DNA from 2 places in the Nocardioides dilutus genome. Region 2 is predicted to be linked to the other one. Evidence: predicted binding sites of a transcription regulator. Region 2 holds the regulator's gene; the other holds the start of a gene.
The links. The regulator LexA, encoded in region 2, represses DNA repair genes until DNA is damaged. The targets are predictions, from matches to a motif close to TCGAACANNTGTTCGA.

Region 1 (15,461 bases), on a different contig from region 2:
TCGCGCTACTCCTGGTCAGCTGCACAGGCGAGGACGATAAGCGCGGCGTGCTCCGCATCGGGGGTGGCGATCTGAACGACGGCGTAGCCCTAACCTTCGAGGTACCCGCCAACAGCCCGTTCCTGGTCGGTTCCATGCCGGTGTGCCCGGAAGGCGGACCGGTCACCGTCACCGGCATCTCGACCTACGGCGGCGACGACATCGAGGTCACCGGGTACGCCCTGCGCCGCAACCCGTTCCTGACCCAGGAAATGATGCTCGGCGAGGCCCTCGGCACCCTGGAGGACAACGACTTCGAGCGCGCCGACGATCTGGTGTTGGACGACGAGTGCGGAACGGAGGAGAGCGGCGACATCTACGAGCTCGTCGTCGAGCTCGAGGCCGACGATACCGATCAGACTGCTGAGGGGTACCTGATCGCTTGGGGAGATGACAAAGACCTCAAGATCCCTTACGGCCTTACGGTATGCGTCGATCACACCCTCGAGGACTGCAGCTCCAAATAGCGTCTCGCGTGGATTCCGCCGCCGCGTTGGCGGCCTCGCGTATGCCCTGCCTGGAAGACTCATCATTGGTCCGCCGCCCCGCCCCCTCGCTCCTCTTTCATGGAAAGGGACGACCAGACCGACCAACAGGGGCAGGGTGCAGATTCACGCTCGGACCGGGCGGGGGTAAGACTCGCCCGCCAACATCCAATAGGAGAGTGCAAAGGCCCTGCTGCAGGCGGTGCCGTCAGGTGCGTGTCGCACGGATTCGTCGGCTCAGCGCAGACTAGCCAATGGGTGCCGCCCGCACTCCGACGACGCGTCCGGGGGCGCTCCCGGAAGGCACAGCTGGAAGGCCACCCGATGCGACCGCTCATGCCGATGAGCGGTCGGCCATATCCTGCGACCCGTGGAGCCGAGGACTGATCATGAAGCCGCCGCGACGCGCTACGAAGACGCCGAGACGGCATTCCTCGCGGCAGTGAGAGCGGACGGCGATCGAACGACCCTCACTGCTTTGGCGGATGCCGTAGCCGCGAAGGCCAAGGCGTGGAACGAGGCGGCTTACGCCGTCTACCACGCTTCGTCAGGTGACGAGCGGGACTCCCTCGACCAGGTCACCGAGCGAACGGAAGTGCTCGCCAACTTGTGGTTCGACATCGCGGAGGCATTCCACGGGCGTGAGGCGTTGCACGACGGCTGAACGCGTCCGATCTTGCCGCGATTCGTGCACTCAAGACGGGGTGAGGTCCCGCGTCACATCCTGGTCGACGAGGTATTCCCGACCGTAGGGATCGGTCCAGTGGTAGACGCCGGGTTCGGGACTTCGGGCCCGCCAGCCAGCCTTGGTCTTCAGTCGATGGTGATGTCGACACAGCGGCGTCAGGTTGCAGGGACAGGTGGGGCCGCCCTCGGCGTGGGGAATGCGGTGGTCGAGGTCGCACTGGCGGGCGAGCCGGGTGCAGTAGGGATGACGGCAGCGACGGTCGCGGAGGATGACCAGGTCGCGGTCCTCGGCTGAGGGCACGTAGTCGTGCGTGGCGTGCTGCTCGTGCGCGTGGGTGAGCCCGCTGACCGCGGCCTTGGTGAGGTCGAGCAGCGGCTTGACGGTGACGTGGGTGTCGGCGCGCTTCAGCCAGCCCTGGACGACCTCGGTCAGGATCGGGCGGCCGCATTCGTCGGTCGTCACCGGGTCGAGGTTGCGGATGCTGCGCTCGTCGAGGTGGAGGTAGGCGACGACCTCGCGCTTGGGCTTGGGCGGCCGCCCGCCGTTGATCAGGGCGAGGGCGCGCTCGGGGTCGGCGAGCACCCCGACGGCCATCGCGCGCCGCCGGTCGAGGGAGAGGCCGAAGCCGGGCTGGTCCTCCTGCCCGAGCAGACTGGCGATCAGGGAGAGCGCGCGGTCGAACGCCGAGAGGTCGGTCCAGTCGCCGCGGATCACCATCTCGGTGATGCCGGTGTGGTTGAGCCCCGCGGGGTCGAGCCGTGCGTACTGCGCGTCAAGCGCTGCGAGCTGTTCGAGCTCGCGCTCCTCGGCGTGCAGGGTGAGCATCGCCTCGTCGATCAGTCGCTCCAGCACGACCGGCCCGACCTGGTGCGCGCGAGGCGCGACGACCTGGTCGATGTAGAGGACGACGTCGGCAGGCTGGCCGAGCACCGCCTGCGCGATGAGGCGGGCCTTGGTCAGCGGGACCTCGCCGCCGACGACCCGCTCCCAGGTCCGTGACAACCGGTGCCGCAGGACGAGCGCGTCGCGCATCAGCGCCCGACCCGACGCGGTGGAGACCCCGTTGGCAGCGGCGAACGCGGCCGGGGCGTCCCAGCGCACCGGCGGGATGCCGAACCACTCCAGGTCGTCGGCGTTCGCGTGCTCGGGGTCCTCCAGCCACGACTCGGTGCCGGTGACCGGGGCCGGCCGCCAGGACTCGTCACCCGCCAGCGCGGGGCGGATGTCTGCCCACTCGCAGGCCAGCTGCAGGATCCGCGACTCGTCGAGGTTGATCCGCGCCCGGGTCTCCCGCACCTGCGTCAGCACGTCGCCAGGCAGGAGTGCCTCGGGTGGCGGTGGCGGTGGCAGGAGCTCGGCGGTCATCGGCTTGTGACACTATCAGAACACATGCTCGAATACAAGCAGTTGTGAGCGCCGAAATCCAGAGGCGCGATGTCGGTCCGGCGACGTAGCGTCCTGTGCTTGTGACGGTCACTCGGGTCGAGAGCCGGCCGGCACCGGCGGCCAGGCCCGATCCGGTGCCGGCTCCCGGTCGCGACCCGGTCGACTGGCGACGGGTACGCCGGCCGCTGACCTACCTCTGCTTCTCCTTGTCGCTGCTCGGCGCCGTCTCCGCGTCGTTGGGCTCGATGGTGGCCGGCCGGCTGGCCGACGACGCCACGTCGCGGCTGCTGTGGCTGCTGGCGCTGTGCGTCGTCGGCGGCGCGGTCATGGACACCTTCGCCAAGACGATGTGGGCGACCGTCTGCGACCGGGCCGAGGGCCGGCTGCGCTCAGACCTGCTCGACGCCGCCATGGCTCAGCCGCTGTCCGAGCTCTCCGAGCAGGCGGTGGGCGAGATCCTCGACCGCATCGACGACGACACCTGGGAGGTCGGCCAGCTGATGCGCTGGGGCGTGTGGCAGGCCGCGCGCACCTTCCTCGCCGCCGGCCCGCTGTGGGTGGTCGCCACGCTCACCTGGTGGCCGGCGCTGTTCCTGTTCCCGCTGACCGCGGTGGTCACCTTCTGGGTCGTCCGCCGCCTCCTGCCGCTGGTCGCGCAGCGCAAGGTCCTGGAGGAAGCGGCCTGGACCGACCACGCCGCCTCGACCGAGGAGGGCGTCGCCGCGCGCGACGACCTGCGGACGTCGCTGGGTCAGGCCCACGTCCTGCGCCGCAACGCCGAGCTGGCCGCGACGGTCCACCGCACCCTGGACGACGTGCTGGCCGTCGAGGTCCAGATCACCAGGCGGAGCGGCGGCCTGCTCCACGGGGCGCTGGCGGCCGTGGGCGTCGTCGGTATCGCCCTGGTCATGGCGGACGACCTGTCGACCGCGCGCCTGGTGACGCTGTTCCTGGTCACCACGATGTTCGTGGGCGGCGTCGACATGCTCGCCCGGCACCTGCCCGACCTCCAGGAAGGTTTCGGCGCAGTGCTTCGGCTCCGCGGGATGCTCGCCTCGCCGGCCGAGCCCGTCGGCGGCCTGCCGCTGCCCGACGGACCCCTGGACGTGGAGTTCAACCACCTCGGCTTCGCCTACGACACGGGCACCTTCGCACTGCGCGACGTCAACCTGCGCGTCCCGGCCGGGCACACCTGTGCGCTGGTCGGCCGCACGGGTTCGGGGAAGTCGACCCTGGCCTCCCTGCTGTCCCGCGCCGTCGAGCCGCCGCGCGGCACCGTGCTCCTCGGCGGCACCGACGTGCGCGACCTCGACCTCCAGCAGCTCCGCGCGGCCGTCGGGGTGGTCACCCAGCGCACCGAGGTGCTGGCCGGCACTCTCGCTGACAACATCACCCTCTTCGGCGCGACCCCCCGCGCCGAGATCGAGGCCGCGGTCGACGAGCTGGGCCTCACCGAGTGGGTCGCGGGCCTGCCCGACGGTCTCGACACCGTCCTCGGACCCGGCGGCACCAGCCTGTCCGCGGGCGAGGAGCAGCTGGTCGCGTTCGCGCGGTTGCTCGTGCGCGACGTGAGCGTCGTGGTCCTCGACGAGGCCACCGCCCGGATGGACCCGGTCACCGAGGCCCGGGTCGTCAGGGCCGCGGACCGTCTCATCTCCGGGCGCACCGGCATCCTGGTGGCCCACCGGCTCTCGACGACGGAGCGGGCCGAGCAGGTCGCCGTCCTCGAGTCCGGGCGCGTCGTGCAGCAAGGCCCGCGCGCCCGACTGGCCGCCGCCGACGGCCCGTTCCGGACGCTGCTCGAGGCGGCGGCACACGAGGCCGTCGTCGAGGAGCACCACCACGAGCAGTCCTCGATCGGCTCGGTCCGGCGGACCACGACGCCGCCGCCGTCCCCCGAGCTGGTGCCCACCCCGAGCCTGGCCCGGCAGGTGTTCCACACGATCCGCGTCCAGCCGCAGTGGGGACTGCTGGGTGCGTGCCTGTTCCTGGTCGCGTCCCTCACCGGTGCCTTCGGCGCCCTGACCGGCTGGGTCTGGGGCCTCATCATCACCGACCTCCAGGCGGGGGTCAGTCCGGGACTCCTCGTGGTCGGGCTGGTCGTCTCGCTCGTCGCGAGCCCGCTGCTGCTGTCCCAGGCGTTCCGCACCTACCCCCACTGGTGGGTCGACGTCCGACTACGGGTGCGCGCTTCAGTGCTGCACGGGCAGACCGCCCAGCACCGGCTCGAGCGCACCCCGCCCGGCGAGGTCGTCGCCCGCACCATGGACGCCGACCGGCTGGCCCGCTACACCGACCGGTGGGTCGACTTCGTCAACGGCCTGCTGGTCGCGCTGATCACCGGGCTGATCGCGCAGAGCTGGCTGGCGGGCTCGGTGCTGCTCGCCGTCATGGTCGCCTCGGCCCTCGCCTCCACCCTGGGACGCCGGGTCGCCGGCCGCTCGGCCGCGGCCTCCTCGACGGCGCGGGCCCGGTTCGGCCAGTCGCTCGTCTCCGCGCTGGAGTCGGTGCGCACCGTCAAGCTCGCGGCGGCCACGCCGCAGGTTCACGCGCACCTGCGCCGCGTCGACGGCGGGCGCGTCGACGCGGCCGTCCGCGAGCACCGCGTGCAGGCCCTCCTCGACGGCGTACCCGTCGTGATGGTCCAGTGCGGCGTGGTCGCCGCGTGGGGCGGCCTGCTGGCCGGTGAGTGGGGACTGGCCACGGCGCTGCTCGTCGCCAACGCGGTGAGCGGGTTCGACTGGTTCGGCCGGGTCGCCGGCTCGGTCGTCACCGAGGCCCCGGGGGTCCGGGCGTGGATGAACGCCACCAGCAGGCTCGCCGGTGGCGGTGACCTGATGGACCTCCCTCCAGGGATGGACCTCGTCGGCGGCACCGCCCCGGATCCTGCCCCGGTCGAGCGCGACCCGCTGCGGACGCTGTCCCTGCGCGGCGTCTCCGCCGTCCACGACGACGGAACGCTCGGGGTGCAGGACGTCGACCTCGACGTCTCGGCAGGCGAGCTGGTCCTGCTGCTCGGCCAGGTCGGGTCGGGCAAGTCCAGCCTCCTCGGCGCGCTGGCGGGCCTGGTGGCCACCACCGGCGACGTCCGCTGGAACGACCGCTCCATCCGTGACCCCCAGACCGAGCTGCGGCCGGCCCGGGTCGCGCACGTCGCCCAGGTGCCCCGTGTGCTGTCGGGCACCTTCCGCGACAACGTCGCCCTCGCGCACGACGGGCGCGCGGTCGAGCCGGCGTTGGAGGCCGCGCGGATGGCCCGCGACGTCGCCGAGGCCGGCGGTCCCGACGCGCTCGTCGGTCACCGCGGCGTACGCCTCTCCGGCGGCCAGGTGCAGCGCCTGGCTCTCGCCCGCGCACTGGGCTGCGAGGCGGACGTCCTGCTGGCCGACGACATCTCCTCGGCCCTCGACGCGACCACCGAGATCGAGCTGTGGCGGTCGCTGCGCGAGCGGGGCACGACGGTCATCGGCGCGACCAGCAAGGCGGCCGCGCTCGTCCACGCCGACCGGGTCGTCGTCCTCGACGCAGGCCAGGTCGTCGACGACGGCCCGTGGAGCCAGCTGGTCAGCCGGTGGGGTCACCTGGCCGGGTGACGCCTCAGGCGGTCTTGGCCTGCTTGCCGCAGTAGGCGTCGCCGGTCGCCACACAGGAGTTCTTCCGTGCGGGGGTGGGCGGCATTGGCGGTGTGCTGTCCTCGACCACGTGGTCCACGTAGATCCCGCCGCGGAGGCTGCAGAGAAAGAAGTCGAACTCGATCAGAACCCGCTTGGTGGGCGTGACGTAGTGGAACTTCAGGTGGACCATGCTCGCCTCGCTGCCGCCGAACCCAGCTCCACCGACCGGCTGGCCGGTGCTGGTGCGGGTGACCGTGGCGGCTCCGATCAGCCTGTTCGTGTCGGCGGCGTTCTCCCCGTAGAGCTCGAGCCCCTGGACCCCGACACTCCCCGGGGAGACCGACAGCGACCCGAAGGAGCTGAGCCCTCTGAAGTCGGCGTTGCAGCTGATGGTCACCTTGCCGATGTTGGGGTCCTCCCAGAGCGTGACCGCCGGGCCGCCGGCCGGGAGGCTGGTGAGGATGAGGTTGAAGTCGGTGGTCGCGTCGCCGGCGAGGTCCTCGGCCTCGATCGTCCCGGACCGGATGTCGGCACCGCGGATCGTGCCGTTCTTGATGTCGCTGGTCTTGACGGCGCCGTTCTTGATCGACGTCGACACCACGGAGTTCTTGGGCGCCGTGACCGCGTAGGCGGTGCCGCCGCTGAGGATGAGGAGGATCGCCAGCAACCCGACGTGGTGTTGGCGGAGGTACGCGCGCAGGGAACCCATGGAGAGACCCGACCGCGTCGGCCGGTCGGAGTCAACGTGGTCCAGACCGGACTGCCCTCCCGGCACGGTTCGCCTAGGTTGGCGTCGATCCTCATCGTTCTCTGATCGGAGCCCGCATGTCCGCGCTGAAGCGTCCGCTCGTCCTGGTCCTCTCGGCCGCCCTGCTCGTCCTCGGGTTCGACCTGGCGACGTACGCCGCCACCGGGGACAGCCTGATCGTCGGCAAGGCCAACAAGGCGAACAAGGTCACCGTCCTCAAGCGCACCACCGGCGGCGCCGTTCTCTCGCTGAAAGCCAAGAAGAACTCGCCGCCGCTGGCGGTCAACTCCACGACCAGGGTCAAGAACCTGAACGCCGACCTGCTCGACGGCTACAGCAGCGACGAGCTGCCCACGTCGGCGACCACGGTCAGGCTCGGGCTCGGTGCCGACTCGGCCGGTCCGAACTGGAACGTCTCGATGCCGGACGGGACCTACCTCGTCAACTGGCAGGCCTACCTCGACCTCGTGGACAGCGGCTCCAAGGTGCTCTGCGGGTTCGCGGTCGGCACCGACTACGTCGCCACGACCTTCCGGCCGTCGGAGCCGTCCTTCATCGCCAGCCTCACCGGGTCAGGGGTGATCACCTTCGGCCCGTCGACGAACGAGCTGTTCTTCTGCAACATCCCGGGGCAGGTCGAGGCGTTCGCGGGCACGGAAGGCATCGATCTGACCTTCCAGAAGCTGGCGAGCAACCCGGTCACCGACGTGGCGGCCAACCCCAAGGCGGCGGCACCCCGCGGCAGTCGCTGAGAGTCTCCTACGCGGCCGCTGGTCGGGTCATCGCCGGATCTTCTCCCGCAGCCGGTCCAGGGTCTCCGCGGACAGGCCGAGCCCGTCACGCAGATAGCCGTCGAGGTCGCCGTACGCCGCGGCCGCCGCGTCGTAGGCCGTCTGCAGGTAGTCGGCGTCGGCGACCATCACCCGCTCGTAGACCTCGACCTTGTCGGCGCCGAGGTGCTCGGCGACGAGACCGAGGTACTTCTCCCGGGTGCCCGAGGAGAAGTCGTTGGTGAGCAGGTAGTCGGCCAGGATCGTCTCCTCGTCGACGCCCGCGATGTGCAGGAGCAGGGCGGCGGCCCAGCCGGTGCGGTCCTTGCCGGCGGTGCAGTGGAAGAGCTGTGCGCCCTCGGTGTCCGCGATCCGGGTGAGCAGCTCGGCGAAGGCAGCCCGGGCGCCCGGCTTGTCGACGAAGCTGCGGTAGACCTCGTGCATCACCTCGGTGGCGGCCTCGCGGGTCTCGAGGCTGCTGACCGCCTCCATGGGGATGCCCTTGACCTCGAGGTGGTGCCACGAGGCGCCCGGCACCGGGACGTCGGGGTGGGCCTCGACCTCGTGGTCGTGGCGCAGGTCGTAGACCGCGGTGACCCCGAGGCTCGCCACGGAGTGCGCGTCGGCGTCGCTCAGCTGGAGCTCGTTGGAGCGGAAGAGGACCCCCCGGCGCAGCGGCACGCCGTCCCCGGCGACGTAGGGGGTGTCGATTCCCGCGACGTCACGGAAGTTGTCGGCGGAGGCGAGCCGGACCAGCTCCTCACCGACATCGGCCTCTGACACGGGGTCAAGGTAGCGGGATCAACGCAGCGGGACGAACCGGTACTCACCGTGGGCGGTCACCTCGACGTCCTCGCCGGAGCGATGGACCAGGAGCATCTCGCCGGCGACCGGCGCGACCATCCGTCCGCCGTCGGCGAGCTGGGCGACGAGCGGCTCCGGCAGGTCGCGGGCCATGGCCGAGACCAGGATCCGGTCGTACGGCGCGAGCTCGGGACGGCCGAGGACGCGGGGGTCGGCCAGGGCGATGCTCGCCCACGGCTGGTCGGTCTCCGCCAGGTTGGCCGAGCCGAAGTCGACCAGCTCGGGCTCGATCTCGACGCCGACCACCTGGCCGGTCGGCCCGGTCAGGTGGGCGAGCAGCGCCGTCGTCCACCCCGAGCCGCTGCCGACGTCGAGAACGCGGTCGCCGGGCCGGACCTCGAGGAGCCTCAGCATCGACTCGACGGTCCGCGGCTGGGAGTTGGTCTGCCCGTGGCCGATCAGGATCGGCGAGTCGAGGCCCGCGCGCCAGCGGGCAGCACGAGGCAGGAACATCCTGCGCGGCACCGCCGAGAACGCTTCCGCGACCCGGTCCACCAGCCGAGTCAAGCACGCCGAGGATCGCTCATGGCTTCCTGAACGTGAGCTGGTTGACGTCGAGGTAGCCGGAGGCGAAGCCGGCCCGCGAGTACTCCAGGTAGAAGTGCCACATCCGCAGGAACGTCTCGTCGAACCCGAGGCTGAGCACCTGCTCGGATGCTGCCCGGAACGCCTCGTCCCACAGGCGCAGAGTCTCGGCGTAGTGCCGGCCGAACGGTTGGCGGTCGACCAGTCGGAGGCTGGTGTGCTCGCGGCTCAGCTCGTCGATCACCTGGACCGACGGCAGGAAGCCGCCCGGGAAGATGTACTTGTTGATCCACGTGTAGGTGTTGCGGGTGGCGAGCATCCGGTCGTGCGGCATCGTGATCGCCTGGAGGGCGACCGAGCCGCCCGGGGCGAGGACGGCATCGAGGGTCTCGACGTAGGTCCGCCAGTAGTGCCAGCCCACCGCCTCGATCATCTCCACCGAGAGCACGGCGTCGTACTGCTCGCCGGCCCGGCCGACGTCGCGGTAGTCGCAGAGCTCCACCGAGACCCGGTCGGCCACGCCGGCCGCGGCGACCCGCTGGTCGGCCAGCGTCTTCTGGGCGGTCGAGAGCGTGACGGTGCGGACGGTGGCGCCGCGGTGGGCGGCCCGGATCGCGAGCTCACCCCAGCCCGAGCCGATCTCCAGGACGCGGGTCCCGGCACCCACGCGGGCCTGGTCGAGGAGCCGGTCGATCTTGGCCAGCTGGGCGGCCTCGAGGTCCTGGCGCCGGGCGGCGCCGCCCAGCAGCCGCTCCGGGAAGATCGCCGAGGAGTAGCTGAGGGTCGGGTCCAGGAACAGCTCGAAGAGGTCGTTGGACAGGTCGTAGTGGTGGGCGATGTTGTCGCGGGAGTTGGCGGTGGTGCTCCTCTCGCGCCGCGGCGGGCGCCTGACCACCAGGCCGCGCAGCCGCTGCAGTCGCTCGGGCACCAGTGCCGGGAGCTCGGCGGCCAGCACGGTGAGGAACGGCGCGAGGTCCTCGGGGCGGGCGGTGTCCCAGGCGCCGGTCAGGTAGGCCTCGCCGAACCCGATGAGCTGGTGCCGGCCGATCCGCGCGAAGAACTCCTCGGGCCGGTGGACGGTCATCGCAGGTCCGCCCCTGCCGAGCGTCGCGTCGCCCACGTGCACGGTGACGTCGAGCCGGTCGACCGCGGCGGCGAACAGCCGCTCCGCGACCCTGGCGGACACAGCGGCGCGCGGGCCGGTGGGCACGATGTCGAGGCCCGGCCAGTGGTTGGCCGAGCGTCTGGTGGTGGTGACAGTCATGAGGATGCCTCCTGGTCATGGGTCGGCCGAGGCTGGACCGGGAGTCGGCGCAGCCAGAGCCGGACGCCATGCATTCGGATCAGGAGGGCGTGCCGGATTGCCGCCGGAGCGGCCCGGAGCGGGGTGATCCCGGACCTGCGTCCGGAGAGTGACGCCGAGAACGTCGCACCGTCGTCGGTGTCGAGCGTGACCGCGATGTCGAGCCGGTCGCGCGCGGTCGAGCCGGGGACAGGAGCGGCGACCCGATAGGTCCCGTCGGTCCCGTGGAACGGCGACACGTACATCGCCTTGTCGACCGTGCCGCGACCCCGCTCGTCGGTGTGGACGAGGTAGGCGTGCCGGTCGCCGTAGGTGTTGTGCACCTCGACCACGGTCGCGGCCAGGTCGCCGCGGCGGTCCCAGCACCAGAAGACGCTGATCGGGTTGAAGCAGTAGCCGAAGGCGCGGGCGTTGGCGGCGAGCAGTATCCGGCCGCCGCGCACGTCGATGCCCTGCCCATCGATCGACTGCCGGTCGAGGAAGACCTGGACGTTGTCGCGCAGCGACCGCTCGGGGTCGCCGATGTGGTCCCTCGCCTCGAACCGGCCGAGCACACCGTGGTCGGGCAGGTCGTCGACGTCGACCACCCAGGTCTGCGACCGGTGGGTGAAGGTGCGCGTGAACGGCGTCCGCCGGGTGTGGCGGATCGTCGTCTCGTAGATGCCCGTGACGTCCCCGGTGGTTGAGGTGCGAGCGGAGCGAACCTCGAAACCACTCTCGCGAGGCTCCCAACGCATCCCCAGCCGCTCCACCGCAGCCAGCCCGGAGCGCGCGCCGTCCTCGTGGAACCCCCAGCCGTGGTAGGCCCCGGCGAACACGATCCGGTCGGTGTCGATCTCGGGGAGCCGGGCCTGGGCCGCGACCGAGGTGGGGTTGTAGAGCGGGTGCTCGTACTCCATCCGCTCGATCACCGTGGCCGGGTCCACGAGGTCCTCGCCACCGAGGGTGACGAGGTAGTGCGTCTCGGTGTCCAGCCGCTGCAGCCGGGTGAGGTCGTAGGTGACGGTGACCCCGTCCGCCGGCCCGGTGCGGCGCCGGAAGTTCCAGCTGGCCCGGGCGTTCCCGGCCCGCGGCAGCAGGGAGATGTCGGTGTGCAGGAGGGCGACGTTGGATGCGTACGGCATCGCCCCGAGCACCTCGCGCTGCGCCGCGCTCGGCTCGGCGAGCATGGCCAGCGCCTGGCCCGGGTGGGTCGCGATGACCACCGCGTCGAACCTGGTCACCATTCCGTTGCCGTCGGTGACCTCGACCCGACCCGGCCGCTCGAGCACAGAGGTGACCTTGGTGCCGGCACGGACGTCGGGGACCGCCGCTGCCACCTTGTCGACGTAGGTCCGCGAGCCTCCGGTCACCGTGCGCCACTGCGGGCTGCCGAAGATGCCGAGCATGCCGTGGTGCTCGAGGAACGTGAACAGGTAGCGGGCCGGGTAGTCGAGCGCGACCTCGGGGTCGCACGACCACACGGCGGCGACCAGCGGCTCCATGAAGTGCCGCACGAAGTACGCCGAGAAGCGCCCCTCGTCGAGGAACTCGCGCAGCGTCCGGTCGGGTCCGGTGTCCGCGAGGGTGGCCCGGGCGCGGCGGTGGAAGCGCGGGATCTCGGTGAGCATCGCGAGGTAGCGGGGGTTGCGGAGGTTGGCCGAGGTCGGGAACAGGCCCCGGCGACCCAGCGCGCCGGCCCATTCGAGGCCGGTGGCGTCGTCACGGATCGACAGCGACATCTCGGAGGGCTGGGTGGCCACCTCGAGCTCGGCGAACAGCCGCAGCAGCACCGGGTAGGTGCGCGGGTTGTGCACGATGAAGCCGGTGTCGATGGCCAGACCGTCGACCCCGTCGTCGACCCCGTTGTCGACCCAGTGGGTGTCGGCGTGCCCGCCGAGCCGGTGGTCGGCCTCGAACAGGGTGACGTGCGCGGTCCTCGAGGCGACGTAGGCCGCGGTGAGGCCGGCGACCCCGGAGCCGACGACGGCGACCCGGGTGGGCGGCGGGCTCATGGGTCTAGGCCTCGAAGTCGAAGACGACGACCACGTCGCCCTCCGGCTCTGCGTGCTGCTCCCCGGCGGTCTCCACGGTGATCCCGGCGCCGTTGGCGCTGGCCGCGTCGCCGCTGAGCAGGACCTCGTTGTCGGAGCCGGGCGGCATGATGCCCGCCGGCACCATGACGTCGTCGTGCTGCAGCCACAGCGCATAGGCGTGCCCGCTGGGGGCGGCCGGCATGTCGTGGGTGATCAGCACCGCCTCGTTGAGCTTCTTGGACCGCACGACGGTGGCCTCCGCCCCTCCGGGCAGGGTCTGCGTGAACTCCTGAGCGTCGCTGGCCTCCAGCACCTGCTCGATGCGGCTGGGTGGCTCGTCGTCGACCTGCTGCCAGACCACGGCCCCGGTGCCGATGACGACGGCGGCGGCCGCCGCCGCGAGCGCCGGGAGCCAGCGGCGGCGCCGGCCCCCGGCCGTTTCCGTGGTCGTGTCGGGGGCCACCGTCGGCACGACGGGGGGCAGCGGCCGGACCGTGGCGATGTCAGCCAGCACCCGGTCGCGGAGGGCGGCGGAGGGAGCGGCGGCGGTGGTCTCGGCGAGCAGTGCCGCGGCCTCACGGAGCGACTCGACCTCGCGGCTGCAGATCTCGCAGTCGCGCAGGTGCCGCTCGAACTGGGCGCGCTCGAGGTCGTCGAGGGCGTCGACGGCGTAGGCGCCCGACAACGCGTGGATGTCGCTCATGACGCCCCCACTCCCATCGTGTCGCGCAACCGGATGAGCCCATCCCGGATGCGGGTCTTGGCCGTGCCGACCGGCAGGTCGAGCATGGTGGCCACCTCCGTATGTGTGTAACCCCCGAAGTAGGCGAGCTCCAGTGCCTCGCGCTGGACCGGGGTGAGGCTCTCCAGCGCCGCCCGGACCCGGCGGGCCTCGAGCGAGGCGTGGGCGGCCTCGGCGGTCGCGTCGTGGTCGACCGGTTGGTTCTGTTGGTTGTACGCCGTGTCGCGCCGGGTGGACGCCTCTGCCGACCGGATCCGGTCCACGGACTTGCGGTGGACGATGGTCAGCAGCCACCCCAGGGGGCTGCCCTTCGAGGGGTCGAAGCGGCCTGAGTTCTTCCAGATCTCCAAGAAGGCCTCCTGCGCGACCTCCTCGGCCTGCGCCGGGTCGCGCACGACCCGGACGGCGAGACCGTGGACCCTGGCGGCCACCGCGTCGTAGAGCTGCGCGAAGGCGTTCTGGTCACCGCGCCCGCAGAGCTTGAGCAGCTCGACGAGGTCGGGTGCCACCGGCGCCCCCTCCTGGGGGGCGCCGGGGGTCACTGGCCGGAGGTGCTCCACGGTCTCTCGATCCTGCTGCTTGTTCGTGATCTGTACCCGATACGTCCTGGTCGCCGTCAGGCCGACGGCATCAGCACGGTGTCGATGACATACACGGTCGCGTTGGCCGTTGGGATGTTGCCGCACAGGACGGTGGCGTCCCCGACGGTCATGCCATCAGTGTCGCCCTCGACCGTCACGGTGGACTCGTTGAGCGTGTCCTGGGTGCCCACGACCGCGTCGGGGTCGAGGTTGGCCCCGACCACGTGGTGCGACAGGACCGCGGCGAGTGCGTCGGGGTCGGCGAGCAGGGCGTTGAGGTCGGCCTCGGGGATCTTGGCGAACGCGTCGTTGGTCGGCGCGAACACGGTCAGCGCCTCGGCGCCGTTGAGGGTGTCGGCCAGGCCGGGCACCGCGCCGACCGCGGTGACCAGGGTGCTGAGCAGCGGGTTGTTGCTCGCCGCGGTCGCGACTGGGTCGGTCACCATGCCGTCGAAGGAGCCCTTGCCCGACGTCGGGATCGCCGAGCAGGCGTCACCGAAGACCTGGGCACCGGCGCCGGCAACGTCACTGCTGTCGTCCATCGGGGTCGACTCGCTGGTGTCGTCGCTGCCGCTGGTGGGCTCGTCGCCGTCGTCACCACAGGCGGCGAGGGTCATCGAGAGGGCCAGGACGGTGGCGGCGGCGCCGCTGCGGCGGAGAGTCGTGCGCTTCATTCGAGATCGGCCTTCCGGTTGGTGGAGCACTGGGGTGGTGTCTGTCTTGTGCTCGGTGTTCGTGGCCGCGCACCGGACGGATTGGTCAGGCGACCTCGACGATGAGCTCCTGGATGCCGCTGGCCCCTTCCGGGAACGGGGTGGCACGTACGGAGGCCTGCTCGTTGCCGTTGCCGTCGATCACGCGGGCGGCCAGGTTGTGCCGACCGGACTCCTGCGCGTCCCAGCGGTAGAACCACTGCCGCCAGTAGTCGTCGCCCGCCGAGGGGCCCAGCTCGGCGTCCCGCCACGGGCCGCCGTCGACGCGCACCTGCACCTTGGCCACGCCGCCGTTCTGCTGGGCCCAGGCCACGCCGCCGACGATGTTCTCGCCCCGGTCGAGCTTCGCGAGCGGCTTGGGGATGTCGATCCGGCTGGAGATCTTGATGGGGGCGTCGGTCGCCCAGTCCCGCTCGGTCCAGTAGGCCCGCTTCTCCTCGTACGTCGTGAGCGTGAGCCTGGTGACCCACTTGGTCGCGCTGATGAAGCCGTAGAGCCCGGGGATCACCACACGTGCCGGGAAGCCGTGCTCGCGGGGGAGTACCACGCCGTTCATGCCGACCGCGAGGAGGGCGTCGCGGCCGTCGGTGGCCAGGGCCAGCGGGGTGCTGATAGTCATGCCGCCGACGTCGGTGGCGAAGATCTGGTCGGCGTCACTGCCGACGCCCGCCAGGTCGAGCAGGTCGGTGAGCCGGACGCCGAGCCAGCGGGCGCCGCCGACGTACTTGCCCCCGACGCTGTTGGAGACGCAGGTCAGCGTGATGTCCCGTTCGACCAGGTCCATCCCCAGGATGTCGTCGTAGGTCAGGGTGACCTCCCGCTCGACGTCGCCGTCGATGGTCAGTGTCCAGGCGTCGTGGTCAACGATCGGCACGTCGAGTCGGGTGTCGACGCGGTAGAAGTCCTCGGTGGGCACCTGGAACGGTGTGATCCCCGGGAAGGTCCGCTCCAGGCCGCCCGGGAGGGGCGGGGCCGGGTCCGCCGGCCT
Region 2 (15,461 bases):
GCGAAGCGGCCGCCGCTGTCGAAGATCTCGAGGTCCGAGTACGTCGGACCGTCAGCTGGCGACGAGGCACTGGTTCCCGACTCGGGCGCTTCCCTACGGAAAGCGTCGTAGGCAAGCCACACGTCAACAGCGAGAACGATGAGCACCAGGCATGTCAAAGAAGTCCTGACGAACGAGAAGAAGCGCCCTGCGAAGCTTCGGCGCTTTGGCGTGCGGGGTTCCATCTGCTCGACTTCACGGCGCAGCCGCGCCGCCTTCTGCAACGCCTCAGCAGGCTCTGATGTGGACACCCTGACCATCCGTTCTCCCGGCCAGGAACCTAAGAGGACAACAGCTGGTGTGTCTTGAGATCTGACGAGAACCACCCGCTTGGGCGTCGGCACGATGTGTGCGAGTGGTGGTCGCGGCCACGGAGCGACTCTTCGAACTCGACCTACACTGCGCCAGGAGTCGAGGAGAGCACGCTTGAGCCATATCGAGGTCGTAGGCGCGGTCATCGTGAAAGACGGCAAGGTCCTCTGCGCGCAGCGTGGTGACGAGGGCAACCTGCCATTCAAGTGGGAGTTCCCTGGCGGCAAGATCGAGCCAGGAGAGAGCCCGCGCGAGGCTCTTCAACGCGAGATCGACGAGGAACTCAAGTGCCTCGTCGCGGTCGGCGAGCAGGTTGAGAGCACAACGCATGACTACGACTTCGCCACAATCACCCTCACCACGTTCTACTGCACATTGCTGGAGGGGGATCCGCAGCTAACTGAGCACGCCCAGGTTCGGTGGTCGAGCCCCGAAGCAATAGCGGAACTCGACTGGGCCCCCGCGGACATCCCGGCGATCACCAGGATCCAGCGGGACCTTGCGTGCTAGCACCCGCCGACCTTGAGCCACGAGCGTGCTCCGCGCAGAGGGCGCTACCTGCGAACACCGATGGCCGAGCGCTGGCTGGATCTTCCATCAAGGAGACAGGTCGTGCTTCCCCACAATGTCGTGACCGTGATGCATCCGGTGGTAGCGGACATTGTTCAGGTCGATGTCGTGGTCAGAATCAACCGAGAGCGTGTCGATCACATTGCCATCGGCGTCGCGGGCGCTGAGGTCGTCGTCAAGGTAGATGCCGCCCTTGTCAAACGCTGCGTGGTGGTTGGGACAGAGGCACAGGACGTTGCCCATCGTGTCGGGGCCGTGATGGGGCTTGCCTAGCGGGCGGATGTGGGCGCCTTCGGAGTAGTAGCCCGTCCTGGTGGCAAGTTGGGTGCCGCAGATCTGGCAGGCGTTGACGTACATGACTTTCACCGTGGCGGTGATCTTGGTGTCCCGGATTACCCGCTGGCTGATTACGGTCTTGATACCGGGATCGGTCTTGCCTGCGGGTATGACGATTTCGGCAGGCGCATCGAAGAACGGGTCTATCGGGCGCGCGGATCGCGAGGGAGCTTCGTCCCCGCCCATGGGTCCGGATCCAAGGTCGTGCTCGGTGTAGGCCAGCGCGTTGGCTTCGCTGTTCTCCGGCGGCGTGTGGGAGGCGGCTTCCTCTGGCGTTAGTTGGACGAGGTGGAACATCCAACGGCGGAAGCCGTCTTCGGGGATCAATGGGTAGTGCTTGATGACCTTGTAGAGGCCGTCGTAGCGATAACCAGTCGGGGGTGAGTAGTCGGGTGCTCCCTTCCAGCCGCGGATGATGCGGATGGGTTCACCAGTCGCTTCGCTAGTGACGAGGGCAGCGTTGTCGCTGGCGTCGAGATCTTGGTCGGCGATGTGTCGCTTCCGATTCTGCGGGTCTTGGCCGCCGGAGCCGGTGTAGAAGATCTCGTGGCCGTAGTCCTCGTCGGTGTCGTAGCCGCCGTTGAGGACGATCGAGGCGCAGCCGACGCTTCGGTTGCCTGCGATGCCTTGTACTCGAACTTGGTGGACACCTTCCTCGGCGGCCTCGATGCGGCTCTCGTAGGTCGTGCCGACGGGATGGCCCAGGATTTCACCAAAGAAGTAGTCGGTCACCGCTCGATCTCCAGAAGGAGGTCGGTCCAGGTGATATCGAGAGCGATCGTGACGGCATGGAGGGTGCCGAGAGTGGGGTTGGCGGTGCCTGCCTCGAGGCGCCGCACCATCTGGACCGAGACGCCGGCGCGTGTGGCGAGGTCTTCCTGCGTCACTCCCCGACTGGTGCGGTGCCCACGCAGAGCGCCGGCGAGGGCGGCCGCGACGGGTTCGGGGAGAGGCCGATGAATCCCCGCCTTGGTGTTTGACACCCCGCCACACTGGGAGGCGCAGACACTAGGTACGAGAACATAAATGTTCTCTCCGCGATTAGGCGTCCACGCTCAGACCCCCTCGGTCCTTCTGAACACACCACCGGCCCGGTTCTCGAGGTCGAGGTCCGGACCGGTGGTTGTTGGCGGCAGTCAGCCGCGAAGGATCAGCTACATCCCGAGGTCGATCCGCAGCCCTCGCAGACGTAGCAAGAGCCGGCGGGGCGCATCTTCGTGCCGCAGGTCATGCAGAGCGGGGAGTCGATGGCAGTGCCGGTGATCTTCTCCATGAGCTCCGCGGAAGTGTGGGCTTCCTTGACCTCGGCGACCGGGGCTTCAGTCTCAGCGTCGGCTTCCGTGGTCTCGACGACGCTCGCTAGCGCTCGCTGCTCGACCACCGACTCATCATCGATCAGCTCGGCGGGCGAGCCGATCTCCTCGAGGACGGGCTCGTAGGAGCCGGTCTCGAGGTAGCGCTGGCGCTCCTCGGCGGAGTAGATGCCCATCGCCTCGCGCTGCTCGAAGGGCAGGTAGTCGAGGGCGAGCCGGCGGAAGATGTAGTCCATGATCGACTGGCTCATCCGGACGTCGGGGTCGTCGGTGAGGCCGGCGGGCTCGAAGCGCAGGTTGGTGAACTTCGAGACGTAGGTCTCCAGCGGGACGCCGTACTGAAGGCCGATCGAGACCGCGATCGAGAACGCGTCCATGACACCGGCAAGCGTGGAGCCCTGCTTGCCGAGCTTGAGGAAGATCTCGCCGAGCTCGCCGTCGTCGTGGGCACCCGAGGTCATGTAGCCCTCGGCGCCACCGACGGTGAACGACGTGGTGCGCGAGACCCGGCTCTTGGGGAGCCGCTTGCGCAGCGGGGCGTGGACGATCTTCTCCACGACCTTGGTCTCGGCGTCGCCCGCCATGTGGGCGGCGGCGCGGCCCTGGTCCTTCTTGGACGAGTCGGACTTGCCGTCGGACAGCGGCTGGCCGACCTTGCAGTTGTCGCGGTAGATGGCCGTGGCCTTGAGGCCGAGCTTCCAGGACTGGAGGTAGACCTCCTCGATCTCCTCGACCGTGGCGGACTCGGGCAGGTTGACGGTCTTGCTGATGGCACCGCTGAGGAACGGCTGGCAGGCCGCCATCATCCGCACGTGGCCCATCGGCTTGAGGGCCCGGGCACCCATCGCGGTGTCGAAGACCTCGTAGTGCTCGAGCTTGAGACCGGGCGCGTCGATGACGTGGCCGTGTTCGCCGATGTAGGCGACGATCGCCTCGACCTGCTCAGGCTGGTAGCCCATCTTGCGCAGCGCCCGCGGGATCGTCTGGTTGACGATCTGCATCGAGCCGCCGCCCACGAGCTTCTTGAACTTGACCAGCGAGAAGTCCGGCTCGATGCCGGTGGTGTCGCAGTCCATCATGAAGCCGATGGTGCCGGTGGGCGCGAGCACCGAGGCCTGCGCGTTGCGGAACCCGTTCTTGGCGCCGATCTCCTGGACGTCGGCCCAGGCGACGGTGGCGAGCTGGTGGACCTGGCGGTCCGCGATCCCGAGCGTGCGGACCGTGTCGTTGGCGGCCTGGTGCTTGCGCATGACCCGCTTGTGGGCCTCGGCGTTGCGGGCGTAGCCGGCGTAGGGGCCGACGACGCCGGCGATCTCGGCCGAGCGGCGGTAGGAGGTGCCGGTCATCAGCGAGGTGATCGCGGCGGCCATGGCGCGGCCGCCGTCGGAGTCGTAGCCGAGACCCATCGCCATCAGCAGCGCGCCGAGGTTGGCGTAGCCGATGCCGAGCTGGCGGTAGTCACGCGTGGTGACTCCGATCGCCTCGGTCGGGAAGTCGGCGAAGCAGATGGAGATGTCCATCGCGGTGATGATGAACTCGACCGCCTGGGCGAACCGGACGGCGTCGAAGGTGTCGTCGTCCTTGAGGAACTTGAGCAGGTTGAGCGACGCGAGGTTGCACGAGGAGTTGTCGAGCGACATGTATTCCGAGCACGGGTTGGACGCGGTGATCCGGCCGGTCTCGGGGTTGGTGTGCCAGTCGTTGATCGTGTCGTCGTACTGAAGGCCGGGGTCGGCGCACTCCCACGCGGCCTGGCTGATCTTGCGGAACAGCTCGCGGGCGTCGACGGTCTCGATGACCTCGCCGGTCTTGCGGGCGCGCAGGCCGAACTCGGTGCCGTCCTCGACCGCGCGCATGAACTCGTCGCTGACCCGGACCGAGTTGTTGGCGTTCTGGTATTGCACCGAGGTGATGTCGTGGCCGCCGAGGTCCATGTCGAAGCCGGCGTCACGCAGCGCGCGGATCTTGTCCTCCTCGCGCGCCTTGGTCATCACAAACTCCTCGATGTCGGGGTGGTCGACGTCGAGGACGACCATCTTGGCCGCGCGGCGGGTGGCGCCACCGGACTTGATGGTGCCCGCGGACGCGTCGGCGCCGCGCATGAAGGAGACCGGGCCGGACGCCGTGCCGCCGCTGGAGAGCAGCTCCTTGGACGAGCGGATCCGGGAGAGGTTGAGGCCGGCACCCGAGCCGCCCTTGAAGATGAACCCCTCCTCCTTGTACCAGTTAAGGATCGAGTCCATCGAGTCGTCGACGGAGAGGATGAAGCACGCGGAGACCTGCTGGGGAGAGGCCGTGCCGACGTTGAACCAGACCGGGGAGTTGAACGAGAAGTACTGGTGGACGAGCAGCCAGGTCAGCTCGTGCTCGAAGAGCTCGGCGTCGGCCTCGGACTTGAAGTAGCCGTTGTCCTCGCCGGCCTTGCGGTAGGTCTTGACCACCCGGTCGATGAGCTGCTTGAGGCTCCACTCGCGGGCGTCGGTGCCGACCGCGCCGCGGAAGTACTTCGTCGTGACGATGGTGGAGGCGTTGACCGACCAGAAGTCGGGGAACTCCACGCCGCGCTGCTCGAAGACCGTCTCGCCGGTCTTCCAGTTGGTCTGGACGACGTCGCGGCGCTCCCAGGTGAGCTCGTCGTAGGGGTGGACGCCCTCGGTGCTGAAGACGCGCTCGATCGTGAGCCCGGTGCCGCTGTTGGCCTTGGCACCGGCCTTGCCGCTCGAGGGCCCGTTGGACGGCCCGTTGACTACCTCGGTCATGCGCTTCTCCCCTGTGCGTCGTATCTCGATTGTTGCTGGTGCCACCGACACTCCTGGGTGAGTACGGCGGCTGGGCGAATCAAAGGTGTTGCGCCCGGTACGCCGCTTCCCCACGACGTACCGGGCGGTCTGTGGTCAGCCCGTGTTGGCGGGCTGGGGCTGGTCGGCGAGCTCGCCGACCAGCTCGGCGAGCTGCTCGGCGCGGTGGCTGCGCAGCGAGGCGATCTCGATCTCGAAGTCCTCGGCGGACTCGAAGGACTTGTAGACGCTGGCGAAGCGCAGGTAGGCGACCTCGTCGAGCTCGCGCAGCGGGGCCAGGATGGCCATGCCGATCTCGTGGGCGGGGAACTCGGCCTGCCCGGAGCCGCGCAGCGCGTCCTCGACCGCCTGGCCCAGGCACGCGAGGTCGTCCTCGGTGACCGGCCGGCCGTTGCAGGCCTTGCGGACACCGGCGATCGCCTTGTCGCGGCTGAAGGCCTCGGTGGCCCCGGACCGCTTCACCACCGTGAGCTGCATCAGCTCGAGGGTGGTGAACCGCTGCTCGCACTCGGCGCACACCCGGCGGCGGCGGATCGAGCCGCCGTCCTCGGCGACCCGGGAGTCGAGGACCTTGGTGTCGGTGTTGCGGCAGAACGGGCAGTGCATCCTCGGTCCTCCTCTCGTGACGGTCGTGGGCGCGCTTCAACGACCCGGCGTCGGGCGTCCTGGAACTGTGGATAACGGGCGTTTCCCTGTGTAGAACAACCGGCTAGCTGTGCGACCTATGCCCCGATCTGGGGACTAGATGTGGATAACTACACCGGTGTAAGTACTACATCTAGTGGTGACGGTACGCCCGTGGGGTCGGGCCACGCAAGACCCCGACCGGCTCTTTTTTGATCTGGGTCACACTCCGTGCGTTTGCGCAGGTCAGAGGGCCTGGCCCGGCTTCCGGACCGGCGTGTCGAGGCTGTGTCGAGGCCGTGTCGGGACTGCCGCGTGGCGCACCGGCACCGAGCGGCCCGGCGGGCCAGAATGTCGAGGTGGCAGGCCGGGCGGAGCCCAAGCGGGCGGGCGCGCGTCGCGGCGAGCGCCGCCGGCGCGGGATCCAGCCGCAGCTCGTTGGGATTGCCGCCGCCTCCGTCCTCGCACTGGCCGCCTGGGGCTTCCTGGTGTGGGCCGCTATCGACTTCGGCCGCACCGCGCGCGGCGGTGACAGCCAGGCCTGGATCTTCCTGGCGGTCGCCTCGCTCGGCGCGGTGGCGTGCCTGTTCCTGTCGCTGATGCTGGGCACGCTGCTGCTGCGCAAGCTCGGGGTCCTGGAGGAGAAGAAGCCGCACAAGCACTGACCGCTAGCGGTCCGCGAGCCGCCTGACGAACTTCAGTCCCGACCACGTGTCGTCGACGGCGGCGACCTTGACGTCCACCCACCCGAGCTCGAGGCCGAGGTCGCGCACCGTGTTCTCGTCGAGGTCGCTGGCGATGCCGTCGGGGTTGCGCGGCGTCTTCTGCGCCGCCTTCTTGGGCCAGCACACCCACACCATGCCGGCGGTCGTGGTGCGGTCGAACAGCGTCGGCAGCCTCCGGGCGAGACCGGCGTACGTCGTGTGGAAGGTCAGCGTGACGTCGACGCCGGCCGGCAGGCGGCGTACCACCCGGGCGCCACCGGCGTCGAGGTCAAGGGCCTCCGGCGCGCCGTCGAAGAGGACTACGTGGTCGTCCTTGATGCCGATCTTCTTCGCCAGTGGGGTGCCTGAGTAGCCGGCCATGACCCGATAGTCCCAGCCCCGGCTCACCTGGTCTCGAGACGGTCGCTGCGCGACCTCCTCGACCACCGACAAGCCGCAGGGGCGGAGCCCCCGGCTCCGCCCCTGTTCTTCCCCGGCCCGCCAGCCGGGGTCGAAGCGGCTGGCGAAGTCTTGGTGTGGCGATCAGTCGGCCGGGACCACCAGACGCTGGCCGGCGGAGAGCATCCCGGAGTCGAGGGCGTTGAGCCGCTCGATGCGGGTGATCATGGCCTGCACGTCGCCGTCGTCGGCAAGGTCGGCGGCGATGCCCCAGAGCGTGTCCCCGGTGCTGACGGTCACGACCCGGGTGGGCTCGGGCGTGCCGGCCTCACCGGTGGCGACGGAGCCGGCCGCGACCAGGATGCCGATCGCGAACGCCAGCACCAAGGAGAGCAGGAAGACCACGACTCGCCCACGACGCGTCAGCCGCACCGTCGATCGGGGCGATCGGGGCGCGAGCGGGACCGGGCGGAACGCCGGGCCGATCGTCAAGGTGCTCATCGTGACCTCCAGGGGAAGGGGTGGTCGGTCTGGTCTCAAGTTCTAGAAGGGACCACCGACAGTGGCCCTTTCGAGATCAGCGGTTCGATCAGACGTTCGATCGAACATGTGTACGAGAGTAGAGCACCTGTTCGAACAGAATCAAGCACCGCGCGAACATTTGTTCGAACGGCGTGTCGCCCTCAGGCGGACAGCAGGGCTAGCGGGTCCGGCGGCTCCCCTGGAGCTCGAACAGCTTCATCGCCGGGCCGGCCTGGGAGGGGATCAGGCTCCCGAACCGCATCACCGGGGCCCGCCATCCTGGGATGGTCCTGACCACCCGCCGACTGCCGACCAGCCCGACCGCAGCCGTGGCGACCTCCTCGGGGGTCAGGAGCCGGCCGCCGGACCTGACCAGCTTCTCGGCCTTGCCGCCGGCCATGCCATGGACCATCGGCGTCGCCGCCCCGTCGGGGCACAGCGCGTGCACCCGGACGTTGGGAGGCGTCTCGAGGTGGACCGACGTCGCGAGCGACAGCACGGCCGCCTTCGTCGCGGCGTACGCCGAGAGGTTGGGCACGGGCCCGAGCGCCGACAGCGACGAGGTGATGACGACGTCGCCGCCGGCCGCCCCGAACGCGTCGACGGCGGCACGGGTGCCCCAGATGACCCCGAGCAGGTTGACCGCGACGGTGGTGTGCACCTGCTCGTCGGAGAGGTCGACGAGGTCCTGGTCGAAGGCGACCCCGGCGTTGTTGAACCACGCCGTCAACGGTCCGTGCCGCCCGGCGGCCTCGGCGACCGCACGGTGCGATTCGGGGTCGCGGACGTCCTGGGCGATGCCCTCGGCGGCGCCGATCTCGGCGGCCGTCCGTTCGGCGCCTTCACCGTCGAGATCGGTCACCACGACCCGATGCCCGCGGGCGACCATCTGCTCGGCGATGGCACGGCCGATGCCGCGCGCTCCCCCGGTGACGACACAACTGTTGGTGCTCATGCCCGGCAGTCAAGCAGCAACCTCGCAACCCTTGCGGACTCGACGGCGGTCCGCTGGACTGCCCGGAACCAACCCAAGGAGCCCGCAGTGAGTGCTCGTCGCAGTCGACTCGTCCCCGTCCTCCTCGCCGCGGTGCTGCTGGTCGGCGCCGCCAACCTCGGGGCCTTCGCCGCCACCGGCGGTCCGCTCCTGCTGGGCAAGGGCAACACCGCCAGCAAGACCACCAAGCTCAAGACAACCGGCAACGGCGCGGCGCTGTCGCTGAAGAGCAAGGGCGGCAGGGCGCCGCTCAAGGTCTCCAACTCCACGAAGGTCACCAAGCTCAACGCCGACCTGGTCGACGGGCTCGACAGCACTGGGCTCCAGACGAAGAGCTACGTCTACGAGCTGACCGCCATCGGCCTCAATGCCGTCTACGTCACGTTCGCGCTCCCAGGGCTGCCCTCGGGTCGCTACCACGCGAGCTTCTCCGTGTCAGCCAACATCGGCGGTTCGCCGGCGCTCTTCGCCTGCTTCCTGCTGACCGGGACGGAACCCAACGTGGTCGTCCCCGTGGCCGCCGCCGGGATCGATGCGGGGAGCGGCAACTGGTTCGTCAGCGGCAGTGGCTACCTCGACACCACCACCGCGACGTACCGGCTTGCGTGCCAGCGCGCCGGCGGCACGACGGTGACGATCCCCAATGACTCGCGATACCCGGCCCGACTCGTGCTGACCAGGGTGGACGACGTCACCGCCACCAACAGCACCGGTGTCGGCGGTGTCGAACCCCGGCCGTGACGCCCGGTCGGCTCGGGAGACGACTAGTCCGATCGGGTCATGGCGCGAAGTGGGGCTCGTGCGTTCGACTGGTGGCCCAACGACCTTAGGAGAGGCTCCATGCCCCACATCCGTGCCCGTCTCGGGACGATCCTGCTCTGCACCGGCCTCGTCGTCGGCGCGGCCAACGTCGGCGCGTTCGCGGCGACCGGTGGCCCACTGCTGCTCGGCAAGAGCAATGTCGCGAACAAGGCGACCAAGCTCAAGAACACCGGCAACGGACCGGCGCTGAAGCTCAAGAGCAAGGCCGGCAACGCGCCATTCGCCGTGTCGAACAAGACCAAGATCAAGAAGCTGAACGCCGACCTGGTCGACGGGCTCGACGGGACCGCCCTGCAGACCAAGGCCTACCGCTACGAGCTCAGCGGCACCTCGGCCGGGGCCATCATGCGCTTCGCCCTTCCTGGGCTTCCCCCGGGCCGGTACGTCGCGAACTTCTCGATCTCGGCCACGGTCCCCGGCGGCACCGTCTTCTTCGGGTGCATCCTGGACAGCGGAGCACCGTTCGCCAACGGTCAGGTGGCAGCGCTCGGAGCCACTGGAGGCGGCGACACGTGGTTCGTCAACGGGGGCGGGTTGCTCGACACGACCGCAGCGGCCTACACCGTGACCTGCCAGTCGAGTGGGGCCGCTTACACCATCCCCGTCGTCCTGCCGTCTCACATCGTGCTCACGCGTGTGGACGACCTGACGAACGCTGGGTCGACCGGCACGCCGCGTACCTCGTCGAGGCCCGGGTTCGGCGGCTGACCGAGAGACGTTCAGGCAGTCGTTTGAACGCCGGTCGCCATGCGCCCCTTGGTGGGCGCATGGCGACCGGCGTCGGGCCCCTGTCACCTCGGGTTCACGCCGGGGCCCGGACGACACGCCCGTTCGAACAGATGTTTGAACATATGGCGCCGGGCGCCCTACCCTGGCCGCATGGCTAGCAAGGTCTCCCAACTGCCCGACGGTCCTCCCGACGCGACCGGGCTCACCCCACGCCAGCAGCGGATCCTCACCCACCTCAAGGAGTCGATGGAGGCACGCGGCTACCCGCCGAGCATGCGCGAGATCGGCGAGGCGGTCGGGCTGACCAGCTCCTCGAGCGTCGCCCACCAGCTCAAGGTGCTGGAGGAGAAGGGCTATGTCCGCCGCGACCCCAACCGGCCGCGCGCCCTCGAGGTGTTCCTGCCCGAGCTGATGGCCGCCCGCCGGTCGATCTCGGCCGCCGAGGAGACGTCCTACGACGAGACCGGGGTCGGCGACGCGATGCCGCCGGCCACCTACGTGCCGATGCTCGGCCGGATCGCGGCCGGTGGTCCGATCCTCGCCGAGGAAAACCTGGAGGCCGTGTTCCCGCTGCCGCGTGACCTGGTCGGTGAGGGCCAGCTGTTCATGCTCGAGGTGAGCGGTGAGTCGATGATCGACGCCGCCATCTGCGACGGCGACTACGTCGTCGTACGCCAGGAGCAGACCGCCTCCAACGGCGAGATCGTCGCCGCGCTGATCGACGGCGAGGCGACGGTCAAGACGTTCCAGCGCAAGGACGGCAAGGTCTGGCTGCTGCCCCACAACGACGCCTTCGAGCCGATCGACGGCACCCACGCCACGATTCTCGGCAAGGTCACCGCAGTCCTGCGCCGCGTCTGAGTTTGCGTCTGGTTTCGGTCCCTCAACCCGCACGTCGATGTCGCCGCCGCGGGGTAAGGTCAGCGGGTCGCGCCGACCGGTCACGGGGACCCGTTCGCTCGGCATTCCTTTCCACCTTCGAATCGGAGACCTCATGCCTCACTCCGCTCTCTCCCGGGCGGCAGCCACCATGGTGACCGTGGTGGCGCTCATTGGAGCGACCCTCGCCGCACCGAGTGCCGTGGCTGCTGACCGTGGCGACCTCTCGGGCGACACGTCGTCACGTGCGGCCAACCAGGCCCTGTCTCGCGCCCAGACCGCGCTCACCGGCAAGGGTGGCGACGCGACGATGGCGCTGCGCGACCTCTGGCTCCAGCGTGACAACCTCTCCGCCGCCGACCGCGCGGCCTACGCCAAGCTCGCCGGCCGGCCCGTCAAGCCGGAGACGATGGCCCTGGGCAACATCCGAATCCACTACAACTCCCTCGAGATGAACCCGGCGGCGTTCAGCCCCAACGACGTGCTCAACACCTCGGTGAGCGTGGCCCAGGCCTACGCCGGCGCCGGCTACCGCCAGCCCCTGCCCGACGGCAGCCTCGGCGGGGACTCGCTGACCGACATCTACGTCGACACGCTTCCCCAGGGCCTCTACGGCTACTGCACGACCGACCAGAAGAAGCAGACCGGGCCGGGCCGGTTCGACGTGTGGGCCTACTGCGTGGTCGACAACGACTACGCCGGATTCCCCCTGACGCCGATCCAGAACCTCCAGGTGACCGTCGCCCACGAGTACTTCCACGCCACGCAGTTCGCCTACGACATCGCCGACGACGGCTGGGCCATGGAGGCCACCGCCGCCTGGGCCGAGGACGAGCTCTACGACGGCGTCAACGACAACGTGCAATACCTCGCCGACAGCCCGATCACCGACCGCAAGCGGTCGATCGACAAGTTCGGCGGGCTGTTCCACTACGGCGTGTGGATCTGGTTCCGCTACCTCACCGAGAAGTTCCGCGCCGAGAAGGGCGGGATGCCCAAGATCATCCTCGACTTCTGGAAGGCCGCCGACAGCTCCAAGGGCGCCAAGAAGGACAAGTACTTCACCCAGGGCATGGCCCAGGTCCTGAAGAAGAGGCCCTACAAGAGTTCGGTGGACAAGGAGTTCGCCCTGTTCTCCGCCGCCAACCAGCGGGCACCCCTCTTCTACGAGGAGGGCGCGGCCAACAACTACCCGACCGCGAAGATCAACGGCAAGAAGAAGCTCAACAAGGGTCAGGCGAAGGCGTTCACCGCCAAGCTCGACCACCTGTCGGCGGCCGCCTACCGGTTCACCCCGAAGGGCAAGGCCAAGAAGCTTCAGGTCGCGATCGCCGGCGCCCCGAAGGTCCAGGGCACCCGCGCGGTGGTGACGACCTACCTGGCCAACGGCAAGGTCAAGACCAAGTACGTCGCGATCAACGCCAAGGGCCGGGGCGCGGTCACCGTCGGGTTCAAGAAGAGCGCGGTCAACTTCGTGGACGTGACCCTGGTCAACGCCAGTGTCCGGTTCACGCAGTGCTACGTCCGGAGCACGCCGTTCTCGTGCTCGGGCAAGCCGACCGACCAGGACAAGCGCATCACGGTGCTCAGCAAGGCGGTCTGACCGCAGGCATCACAGCAGCACCCAGCACCGCCCCGGTGGGATTCGTCCCGCTGGGGCGGTGTGCTTTGCCCGGCGGCTCGGCGGCGTACGCCGGGTGAACTCTCGGTGACTCCGGTCCCAGAAGCGTCACGCACCCGCCGTCTGGTCGTTGAATGCGCTGTGACCTCGACCGACCCCGCCCACCACCTTCCCCGCCGCACCCTGCTCGCCGGCAGCGCCGTCGGCGCCGTCGGCGCCGGAACGGTCGCCCTGGCAGGCGGCAGCGACGCGGTGGCCGGTCCGAACCGGGCAGGCGCCCGCTACTTCCAGCACGGCATCGCCTCGGGAGACCCGCTGCCCGACGCGGTCCTCCTCTGGACCCGGGTCACCCCGACCAAGCGGGCCCTGCCGGGCTCGGGCAAGGGGCCACGGGTCACAGTCCGTTGGGAGGTCGCCAAGGACCGGCGCCTCCGCCGGATCGTCCGCCGAGGCAGCTTCGAGACGGGCCCCGGCCGCGACCACACGGTCAAGGTCGACGTGACGGGGCTGACCCCCGAGACCTGGTACTACTACCGCTTCCGGTTCCGCGACGGCACCAGCCGGGTCGGCCGCACCCGGACCGCACCCAAGCCCCAGGCCACGCCGGACCACCTCCGCTTCGGCGTGGTGTCCTGCGCCAACCTCCAGGCCGGCTGGTTCACCGCCTACCGGGCCCTGGCCAGGCGCACCGACCTGCACGCCGTGCTGCACCTCGGTGACTACCTCTACGAGTACGCCCCGGGTCAGTACGGCTACGGCTTCGACGAGACCGACATCCGCCCGCACGAGCCGGCCCACGAGATGGTCTCGCTGGGGGACTACCGCCAGCGGCACGCGCAGTACAAGCTCGACGCCGACCTGCAGGACCTGCACGCGGCCTACCCCTGGATCATCACCTGGGACGACCACGAGGTGACCAACGACCAGTGGGGGGCGGGCGCGGAGAACCACACCCCGGCCACCGAGGGCGACTACGCGGCCCGCCGGGCGCGGGCACACCGCGCCTACGACGAGTGGATGCCGGTGCGGATGGACGGGACCGCGCGGCTGCGCGACGGCGCCCGGCTCTACCGCCGGCTCCGGTTCGGCCGGCTGGCCGAGATCAGCATGCTCGACCTGCGCAGCTATCGCAGCGAGCAGGTGCAGACCGCCGCGCCCACGCCGGTGCCGGCCGCCGAGGCGGAGGTCAGCGACCCGTCCCGCACCATCACCGGCAAGCAGCAGCTGCAGTGGCTCAAGGACTCGCTCGACCGGATCGGCCCCCAGTGGAAGGTGATCGGCAACCCGGTGATGATCGCGCCGGTGACCTTCGCCGGCGTCCCGGACCAGATCCTCGGCCCGATCAACGACGTGACCGGGCTGCTGCCCGAGGACGGCCTTCCCTACAACGTCGACCAGTGGGACGGCTACACGGCCGACCGGCGCGAGGTGTTCAAGCACATCCGCAACCACGGGGTCGGCGACGCGCTGTTCGTGACCGGCGACATCCACTCTGGCTGGGCCTGCGAGCTGCCCTACGACCCGGCGTCCTACCCGGCCGGGGACTCGGCCGGCGTCGAGTTCGTCTGCTCGTCGGTGACGTCCAACAACCTCAAGGACATCACCGGCTCCCCGCCCCGGACCTCGAGCCTCGCCGTCGAGGCGGTGATCATGGCCAACAACCGGCACGTCAAGTACCTCAACTTCGACGACCACGGCTACTCGGTGCTCGACATCACCAGCCAGCGCGCGCAGATGGACTGGTTCGTCATCGGCGACCGGGCCGACCCCCACACCACGGTCACCTGGACCAGGTCGATGGCCACCAAGGCCGGCACCGGCAAGCTGCACGAGGTCGACGGGCCGGTGGGCGAGTGACCACGCCGTTCGCCGACGGGCCGTTCGCCCAGGGCCTCGCCGCCATCAGCACGGGCCGCCGCACGCTCCTCACCGCGGGGACCGCCGGGGTGTTGCTGTCGACCGCCGCGCCGTCGTACGCCACGAAGGGCAAGCCCAAACGGCGCAAGCGGCGCGCCTACGTGCTGGTCGTCGACGGCTGCCGACCCGATGAGATCGACGAGGGCCTCACGCCCAACCTCCTGGCCCTGCGCGACGCCGGGCTGCGCTATCCGCGGGCCTCCTCGATGCCGGTGATGGAGACCATCCCCAACCACGTGATGATGATGACCGGCGTCCGTCCGGACCGCAGCGGCGTGCCTGCCAACGAGATCTTCGACCGCACCATCGGCGAGGTGCGCACCATGGACCGGGCCGACGACATCAGGGTCCGCACCGTCATCGAGCGGCTCAACAAGGCGGGCTACCGCACCGGCACGGTGCTCAGCAAGGAATACCTCTACGGCGTCTTCGGCGAGCGGGCCACCGCCCGCTGGGAGCCGCAGCCGATCGTGCCGGTCTCCGGGCACGCGCCCGACCAGTTCACCATGGACGCCGCGCTGGCGATGCTCGACGAGGTCGACCCCCACCTGATGTTCGTCAACCTCGGCGACATCGACCGGATGGGACACAGCGACCTCACCGGACCGCTCGGGCTCAAGGCCGCACGACGCGCCGCGCTCGCCTCGACCGACACCCAGGTGGGGCGGTTCGTCGACGAGCTGAAGTCGTCGGGTCGCTGGGAGCGCTCGATCGTGATCGTGCTCGCCGACCACTCGATGGACTGGTCGGTGCCCCACAACGTCGTGTCGCTGTCGTCGGCGCTCGAGGCCGACCCGCTGCTGGCCGGCAAGGTCCAGATCGCCGACAACGGCGGGGCCGACCTCCTCTACTGGACCGGGCCCGACTCGGAGAAGGGCGCGG

Region 1: ACYVC6_RS01140 (HNH endonuclease signature motif containing protein) is a predicted target of LexA. The motif match lies at 2,594-2,609, and genes of this name have one in related genera.

What each region holds. Positions count from the first base shown of each region.
Region 1 covers NZ_BAAGYA010000001.1:222,382-237,842, reverse strand. The annotation lists gene ACYVC6_RS01150 (hypothetical protein) at 1-506, shown strand, start outside; gene ACYVC6_RS01145 (hypothetical protein) at 895-1,188, shown strand; gene ACYVC6_RS01140 (HNH endonuclease signature motif containing protein) at 1,219-2,577, opposite strand; gene ACYVC6_RS01135 (ATP-binding cassette domain-containing protein) at 2,679-6,191, shown strand; gene ACYVC6_RS01130 (hypothetical protein) at 6,196-6,921, opposite strand; gene ACYVC6_RS01125 (hypothetical protein) at 7,038-7,712, shown strand; gene ACYVC6_RS01120 (tyrosine-protein phosphatase) at 7,740-8,513, opposite strand; gene ACYVC6_RS01115 (protein-L-isoaspartate O-methyltransferase family protein) at 8,532-9,089, opposite strand; gene ACYVC6_RS01110 (class I SAM-dependent methyltransferase) at 9,118-10,383, opposite strand; gene ACYVC6_RS01105 (DUF1365 family protein) at 10,380-12,416, opposite strand; gene ACYVC6_RS01100 (anti-sigma factor) at 12,421-13,140, opposite strand; gene sigK (ECF RNA polymerase sigma factor SigK) at 13,137-13,688, opposite strand; gene ACYVC6_RS01090 (fasciclin domain-containing protein) at 13,796-14,434, opposite strand; gene ACYVC6_RS01085 (molybdopterin-dependent oxidoreductase) at 14,520-15,461, opposite strand, start outside.
Region 2 covers NZ_BAAGYA010000002.1:168,758-184,218, reverse strand. The annotation lists gene ACYVC6_RS10410 (hypothetical protein) at 1-290, opposite strand, end outside; gene ACYVC6_RS10405 ((deoxy)nucleoside triphosphate pyrophosphohydrolase) at 466-861, shown strand; gene ACYVC6_RS10400 (YDG/SRA domain-containing protein) at 949-1,989, opposite strand; gene ACYVC6_RS10395 (helix-turn-helix domain-containing protein) at 1,986-2,240, opposite strand; gene ACYVC6_RS10390 (vitamin B12-dependent ribonucleotide reductase) at 2,408-5,329, opposite strand; gene nrdR (transcriptional regulator NrdR) at 5,465-5,974, opposite strand; gene ACYVC6_RS10380 (hypothetical protein) at 6,352-6,657, shown strand; gene ACYVC6_RS10375 (DUF3052 domain-containing protein) at 6,661-7,077, opposite strand; gene ACYVC6_RS10370 (LysM peptidoglycan-binding domain-containing protein) at 7,240-7,596, opposite strand; gene ACYVC6_RS10365 (SDR family NAD(P)-dependent oxidoreductase) at 7,796-8,572, opposite strand; gene ACYVC6_RS10360 (hypothetical protein) at 8,660-9,352, shown strand; gene ACYVC6_RS10355 (hypothetical protein) at 9,452-10,141, shown strand; gene lexA (transcriptional repressor LexA) at 10,313-11,023, shown strand; gene ACYVC6_RS10345 (MXAN_6640 family putative metalloprotease) at 11,157-12,644, shown strand; gene ACYVC6_RS10340 (alkaline phosphatase D family protein) at 12,804-14,519, shown strand; gene ACYVC6_RS10335 (alkaline phosphatase family protein) at 14,516-15,461, shown strand, end outside.